2 regions of the Streptomyces sp. NPDC127092 genome follow, and region 2 is predicted to be linked to the other one. Evidence: riboswitches for the same ligand, from Rfam matches in the RefSeq annotation. Region 2 holds a riboswitch; the other holds the start of a gene.
What was found. Region 2 has a riboswitch for ZMP and ZTP ahead of ACFWJO_RS13265 (bifunctional 5,10-methylenetetrahydrofolate dehydrogenase/5,10-methenyltetrahydrofolate cyclohydrolase). Riboswitches for the same ligand answer to the same signal wherever they lie in the genome.
Positions count from the first base shown of each region.

Region 1: linked by a shared signal. The riboswitch ahead of glyA (serine hydroxymethyltransferase) and the one ahead of ACFWJO_RS13265 (bifunctional 5,10-methylenetetrahydrofolate dehydrogenase/5,10-methenyltetrahydrofolate cyclohydrolase) in region 2 are both predicted to bind ZMP and ZTP.

Region 1 is NZ_JBHXFE010000024.1:66,294-69,950, reverse strand. It holds gene ACFWJO_RS20970 (polysaccharide deacetylase family protein) at 1-129, opposite strand, end outside; gene rocD (ornithine--oxo-acid transaminase) at 599-1,807, opposite strand; ZMP/ZTP riboswitch at 1,916-2,006, shown strand; gene glyA (serine hydroxymethyltransferase) at 2,076-3,344, shown strand; gene ACFWJO_RS20955 (hypothetical protein) at 3,573-3,657, opposite strand, start outside.
Region 2 is NZ_JBHXFE010000013.1:11,527-15,183, forward strand. It holds gene ACFWJO_RS13260 (hypothetical protein) at 1-670, opposite strand, end outside; gene ACFWJO_RS13265 (bifunctional 5,10-methylenetetrahydrofolate dehydrogenase/5,10-methenyltetrahydrofolate cyclohydrolase) at 910-1,764, opposite strand; ZMP/ZTP riboswitch at 1,794-1,900, opposite strand; gene ACFWJO_RS13270 (GAF domain-containing protein) at 2,416-3,657, shown strand, end outside.

The DNA.
Region 1 (3,657 bases), on a different contig from region 2:
CGGCACGGGCTCGGGCCACGCCGCCGCGGGGGCGGCATGGGCGGAGCCGGAGAACGCGCCGAGCAGCGCGAGCGGGACGAGTGCGGCGAGCGCACCGCGCAGGGCGCGGCGCAGACGGGGTCTCGACATGGCCGCAACATTGGCCTAGACCAACTCCCGTGTCAACGGCTCGAGTTGCCCGCGAACCGGACCCGGCGCATCCACCTCCCGGCCCCGGCGCAACCACCCCCCCCAGCCCCGGCATCCACCTCCCGGCCCCGGCGCGGGTCCAGTACGGGCCAGGGGGCCCACTGGGCCCGCGCGGTCGCGGCCCGCGCTCCTGGCCGGCGCACGCGGACCGCCCCGGCGCGGCAGCCAGGCACGGCGCGCGCACGGCCCGCCCGGGCACGGCCGGCGCACCGGGTTGGCGCACCCGGACCGCGCTCGTGGTCGGCGGAGGCGGACCTCCCGGACACGGCAGCCGGGCGCGGCAGCCGGGAACGGCCCGCCCGGGCACGGCCACACACGGCCCGCCGGGCACGGCCCACGCGCACCACCCGCCGCACACGGCTGGCGGACCCGGGCGGCGCGCGCCGGTCGGTCGCGCGCCGGCCGGCCGTCACTCCTCCGTCAGCACCGCCCGCAACTGCTCGAGCCCCCAGTCCAGATCCTCCTTCGAGATCACCAGTGGCGGCGCGATCCGGATCGTCGACCCGTGGGTGTCCTTCACCAGCACACCCCGCTCCATCAGCCGCTCCGAGATCTGCCGCCCCGTGCCCTTCGAGGCCGCGATGTCGACGCCCGCCCACAGGCCCCGCCCGCGCACCTCCTCCACCGCGCCGCCGCCCACCAGCAGCTTCAGCTCCGCGTGCAGGTGCTCGCCCAGCTCCGCCGCCCGTTGCTGGTACTCGCCCGTCCGCAGCATCGCGATCACCTCGAGGGCCACCGCACAGGCCAGCGGATTGCCGCCGAACGTCGAGCCGTGCTCGCCCGGCCGGAACACCCCGAGGACGTCCCGGTCCGCGACCACCGCCGACACCGGCACCACACCGCCGCCCAGCGCCTTGCCGAGAACGTAGACGTCGGGCACCACGTCCTCGTGCTCGCACGCGAAGGTCTTGCCCGTGCGTCCCAGGCCCGACTGGATCTCGTCCGCCATGAACAGCACGTTCCGCCGCGCCGTCAGCTCCCGCACCCCCCGCAGATAGCCGGGCGGCGGGACGAGGACACCCGCCTCACCCTGGATCGGCTCCAGGAGCACGGCCACCGTGTTCTCCGTGACCGCCGTCTCCAGTGCCGTCAGATCGCCGTACGGCACGATCTCGAAGCCCGGCGTGTACGGGCCGTAGTGGTCGCGCGCCTCGTGGTCCGTGGAGAAGCTGACGATCGTCGTCGTCCGGCCGTGGAAGTTGTTCCCCGCGACCACGATCTTCGCGTGCCCGTCCGGCACGCCCTTCACCTCGTAGCCCCACTTCCGCGCGGTCTTCACCGCCGTCTCCACGGCCTCCGCGCCCGTGTTCATCGGCAGCACCATCTCCTTGCCGCACAGCTCGGCCAGGCGCGTGCAGAACTCCCCGAACCGGTCGTGGTGGAAGGCCCGCGAGGTGAGCGTCACCCGGTCCAGCTGCGCCCGCGCGGCGTCCAGCAGACGCCGGTTGCCATGACCGAAGTTGAGCGCCGAGTAACCGGCGAGCATGTCGAGGAAGCGGCGCCCCTCGACATCGGTCATCCACGCCCCCTCGGCGGTGGCGACGACCAGGGGAAGCGGGTGGTAGTTGTGGGCGCTGTGCGCGTCCGCGGCAGCGATCTCGTCTTGCGTCTTCGACACGGGATCTCCGTTCGTCCTGCGGCTGGGGAGGGTGTGGCTCCCTTTTCTTATCGTCGCTCACATGCCGGACCGGGAAACCTGCCGTGACGGCGCGCCCGCTAGTCTGGGAACACGCACGGCGACTGGCGCACGGGGAAGCGACCCCGGGGGAACCGTGCGCGGCAGACCACACGAGGTGCCGCTCGCCTGGGCACCACGGAACCGTCAGGTCCCGTGTGGCGCCGCGCGGCACCCGCACCGGGACCTCCTGCCCGGAGGAACGAACGCCATGAACCTTCCCGCCCACCACCCGGCACTCGCCGCCGCCGACCCCGAGCTCGCCGCCCTCGTCGGCGCCGAGGAGCGGCTCCAGGCCGAGACGCTCCGGCTCATCCCGAGCGAGAACTACGTCTCCGCCGCCGTCCTCGAGGCCTCCGGCACCGTCCTGCAGAACAAGTACAGCGAGGGCTACCCGGGCCGCCGCTACTACGAGGGCCAGCAGAACATCGACCAGGTCGAGAGCCTCGCCATCGAGCGCGCCAAGGCCCTCTTCGGCGTCGACCACGCCAACGTCCAGCCGTACTCCGGCTCCCCGGCCAACCTCGCCGTCTACCTCGCCTTCGCCGAGCCCGGCGACACCGTGATGGGCATGGCCCTGCCCATGGGCGGCCACCTCACCCACGGCTGGGGCGTCTCCGCCACCGGCACCTGGTTCCGCGGCGTGCAGTACGGCGTGCGCCAGGACACCGGCCTCATCGACTTCGACCAGGTCCGCGAACTCGCCCTCGCCGGACGCCCGAAGGTCATCTTCTGCGGCGGCACCGCGCTGCCCCGCACCATCGACTTCGCCGCCTTCGGCGAGATCGCCCGCGAGGCAGGCGCCGTGCTCGTCGCCGACGTCGCCCACATCGCCGGCCTGATCGCCGGCGGCGCCCACCCGTCGCCCGTGCCGCACGTGGACGTGATCTCCACGACCACGCACAAGACCCTCCGCGGCCCGCGCGGCGCCATGCTGATGTCCCGCGAGCAGCACGCCAAGGCCCTCGACAAGGCCGTCTTCCCCGGTCTCCAGGGCGGCCCGCACAACCAGACCACCGCCGCCATCGCCGTGGCCCTGCGCGAGGCGGCCCAGCCCTCCTTCCGTGACTACGCACACGCGGTCGTCGCCAACGCCAAGGCCCTCGCCGAGGCCCTGCTGGCCCGCGGCTTCGACCTGGTGTCCGGCGGCACCGACAACCACCTGATCCTCATGGACCTCACTCCGAAGGAGGTCCCCGGCAAGGTCGCCGCGAAGGCCCTCGACCGGGCCGGGATCGTCGTCAACTACAACACCGTCCCCTACGACCCCCGAAAGCCCTTCGACCCCTCCGGCGTCCGCATCGGCACCCCCTCCCTCACCTCCCGCGGCCTGGACGTCTCCCACATGCCCCAGGTCGCCGACTGGATCGACCGCGGTGTCACCGCCGCCGGCAAGGGCGACGAGGACGCCCTCGCGGTGATCCGCGCGGAGGTCGCCGACCTGATGTCCGCCTTCCCGGCCCCCGGCCTCCCGACCTGACCTGCCCGGCCACGCCGGCCGGCGCCCCTCCGGCCCGGTCGGCGACCCTCCGGCCCCGGCCGGCGACCTTCCGGCCCGGCCCCCCGGCCCCTGCCTTGGCCCGGCCCGGCCCCGGCCTTGGCCCGGCCCCGGCCTTGCCCCGGCCTTGGCCCGGCCCGGCTCCCGGCCCCCGGCCTTGGCCCAGCCCCGCCCTGGCCAGCCCCGGCCCCCGCCGCCTCCGTCCGGCCCTTACCGGACGGACGCGGCGATGCGTATCGCCTCCGTCCGGTCGGTCACGCCCTCCAGGCGGAGGGTGAGGGCGCCCCCGCTTCTC
Region 2 (3,657 bases):
CCGCGGCCTTGGTCCGCAGCGGCTCCCGGCACAGGGCGGCCGCCGCGTCCCGTACCGCGCCGTCGTCGGCGTACGTGCCGGTGAGGCGGAGCCGGGCGACGAGTTCGGCGTCGTGCGGCGTGTCGCAGGCCCGGCGGACGACGGTTCCGGGCGCGTCGCGCTCGATGCCGAAGCAGTCGCCGACACGCAGTCCGTCGTACGGGCTGGGGGCGGGGGCCGGCGGTGTACGACGGGGCTCGCCACTGCGCGGCCGGGGGCTCGTGGTGCCGGAGGCGGTCGGGGCGCCGGTCGGCGGGTGCGAGGTGGTCGGTACGCGCCGGTCGCGGTCCGCCGGGTGCTTCGTGGCGGGTCGCTTCGACTGCGTGGGCAGCGGTGACGGGCTCTCGCCCTGGGGCGCGGGCCGCTGTCCGGACGTCCCGGACGCCGTGTGGGCGGGTGCTCCGGCCGACCGGCCGGAGGTGGTGCCCCCGGAGGTGCCCGCACCCGGCTCGGCCGGGGCGGAGGGCATGGCGTTCGGGTCGCCGTCACCGTCGCCCGAGCCGCCGCGTGCCGTGACGGCGAGGGAGAGGGCGAGGATCGCGGCGAGCACGGCGACCGGCAGGACGACGACGCCCGGCCGTCTCGGTGGCCGGGCGTCGCGGGACGGGGATTCCGTCGGCGGGTGGAGCATGGGAACCAGGGTCACCCGTCGTCGGTCATGTGGCGAGCGATATCGGTGAGTTGGGCCTCGCTCGTACAGAACCGTGACATTCCCGTGGCTCGTGCGAGAGGCCCTGTGGGAGCCCGTACGTACGAGATGCTCGCGTACGGAATCCCTGCGACCTCCTGCCGTGCGGGATCCACGGCCGCCTGCCTGCCTCTGCCTGCCTGCCTGCCCTGACGCTCGCGGTCCCGCTCGCGCCTACAGGCCTACAGGCCGAGCTGGCGCTCGGCCGCCTCGACGGTCTGGGAGAGGAGGACGGCGATGGTCATGGGGCCTACACCGCCGGGAACGGGCGTGATGAGGGAGGCGCGCTCGACGGCGCTGTCGAAGTCGACGTCGCCGACGTTGCCCGGGTTGTAGCCGGCGTCGATCACGACGGCGCCGGGCTTGATGTCCTCGCCCTTGATGAAGTTCGGCTTGCCGACGGCGGCGACCAGGACGTCGGCCTCGCGGACGGCGGCGGAGAGGTCGGTGGTGCGGGAGTGGCAGTAGGTGACGGTCGCGTCGCGGCCGAGGAGCAGCAGACCGGCCGGCTTACCGAGGATGGCGCTGCGGCCGACGACCACGGCGCGCTTGCCGCTGAGGTCGACGTCGTACGCGTCGAGCAGCCGCATGATGCCGCCGGGGGTGCAGGAGACGAAGCCGGGCAGACCGAAGCCCATGGCGGCGAAGGAGGCCATCGTGACGCCGTCGACGTCCTTCTCCGGGGCGATGGCCTCGAAGGCGGCGCGCTCGTCGATGTGCGGACCGACCGGGTGCTGGAGCAGGATGCCGTGCACCTCGGGGTCCTCGGAGAGCGCGGTGATCGCCGCGACCAGCTCCTCGGTCGTCGTCTCGGCGGGCAGTTCGACGTGCTTGGAGCGGATTCCGGCCTTCGCGCAGCGGTTCTGCTTCATCTTCACGTACGTCACGGAGGCGGGGTCCGCGCCGACGAGGACGGTCGCGAGGCAGGGCGTGGTGCCGGTGCGGCGGGTGATCTCGGCGGCGCGCGCGGCGGTCTCCTCGACCGTGCGGCGAGCGAGCGCGGTGCCGTCCATGAGGCGTGCGGTGCTGGTGGACATGGGCCACTCCTGAGCGTCGTCGATGACCGGTTGATCGCCCAGGCGCACGGCAGCGGCACGGTCGCGCGGGGTGTGCGCGTCCGCCGGGCCGCTCCCCGGTGGTGATCCACCTCAAGCGCCAGTCACGGCCCGGGCCCCACTCTACGTGACGACCGCGGGCGGCCAAGTCGCGGGGCGCGTAACTGGTCAGGGCGCATATGCGGGCCCGTCCGGGCGCTTGCCGACAGGGCGCACGCGCATCACGATGACGTCCACGCACCGTCCGGGGCGGCGTCCGCGCAGGCGGACGAGGCGCGGACGAGGGTGGTGGACGAGGAGGGAAGAGGGAAGAGGGAAGAGCGAGGAGCGAGGAGCGAGGAGGGCGGACAAGGCGGGGCGGCCTCGCTGAGGAGGCCGAGTGGAGCGATGCGTGGGCGGGGACAAGGGGAGGCCGATTTGAGCGATGTGTGGGCGGGAACGCCTGAGACCTCTGCGACGTCTGGGGCACCTGGAGTACCTGGGGTACCTGGCCTACCCCAGGTACCTGCGGCTCCTGGGACAGCGGCCGCCGTGCGGCGCGCGCACGAGGAGTTCACCGCGGCAGCGGCCGCGGCAACCTCGAAGGCCGGCCGGCCCGGCGACTCCGCGCGCCCCAGCGACTCCAGCCGGTCCATCGACTCCGGCCGGTCCAGCGGCTCCGGAGTCGGCCGCCAGGCGCCTCCCCCCGTCTCCCCGCCCGTCCGGCCGCTCGTCGCCGAGTCCTGGCGGCGTTCGGCGCGGGCGCGTGTGAGTCCGGACGGCGCGGCTCCGGTCGAGCTGGACGAGGAGGAGCTCGCGGGGCACCGCGAGGCGCATCCGCTCGCCGTGGCGATGCCGATGATCCGGGAGCTGATGGGGGCGTACGCGCGGGACGGCGAGCATCTGCTCGCGGTGTGCGACGCCGCCGGGCGGATGCTGTGGGTGGAGGGCCATCCGGGAACGCTGCGGAAGGCCCGCGCGATGAACTTCGTGGCCGGTGCCCGCTGGTCGGAGACCGCGGCGGGGACGAACGCGCCGGGCACCGCGATCGCCGTCGACCGGCCGGTGCAGGTCTGCGCGGCCGAGCACTTCCGGCGGCCGGTGCAGCGGTGGACGTGTGCCGCGGCGCCCGTGCACGACCCGCACACCGGGCGGCTGCTCGGGGCGGTCGACGTCACGGGTGGGGACGGGCTGGCGCATCCGCACAGTCTGGCGTTCGTGCAGGCGGTGGCGCGGGCCGCCGAGTCGCAGCTCGCGCTGCTGTCCCCCGTCGCGGCGCCCGGCAGGCCGCGACTGACGGCCCTGGGACGGGACGAGGCGCTGCTGCACGTGGCCGGGAGGCGGCTGCGGCTGAGCCGGCGGCACAGCGAGATCCTGGTGATCCTCGCGCAGCGGCCGGAGGGTGTGGGTGGCGACGAGTTGCTGACGCTGCTGTACGAGGACGAGTCGGTTACTCCGGTCACGCTGCGGGCGGAGCTGTCGCGGCTGCGCGGGCTGCTGGGCCCCGAGCTGCTGGCGTCCCGTCCGTACCGGCTGGCGGAGGCGGTGGACGCGGACTTCGCGACGGTGGACCGGCGGCTCTCCTCCGGTGCGGTCGCGACGGCGCTCGCCGACTACGCGGGGCCGCTGCTGCCCGGTTCGCGGGCGCCGGGTGTCGTACGGCTGCGGGAGCGGCTCGCGGGGCGGCTGCGGGCGGCGCTGGTGGACCGGGGCGATCCGGGGCTGCTGGCCGACTGGGCGTACAGCACCTGGGGTGAGGACGACGTGACGGTGTGGCGGGCGCTCGCCTCGGCCGTGCCGGCCGCGGAGGCCCCCGCGGTGCGGGCCCGGCTGGCCGCGCTGGACGCCGAACTGTCCGCGGGTGCAACGGTGTTGCAACGTACGGTCGCGCACCAT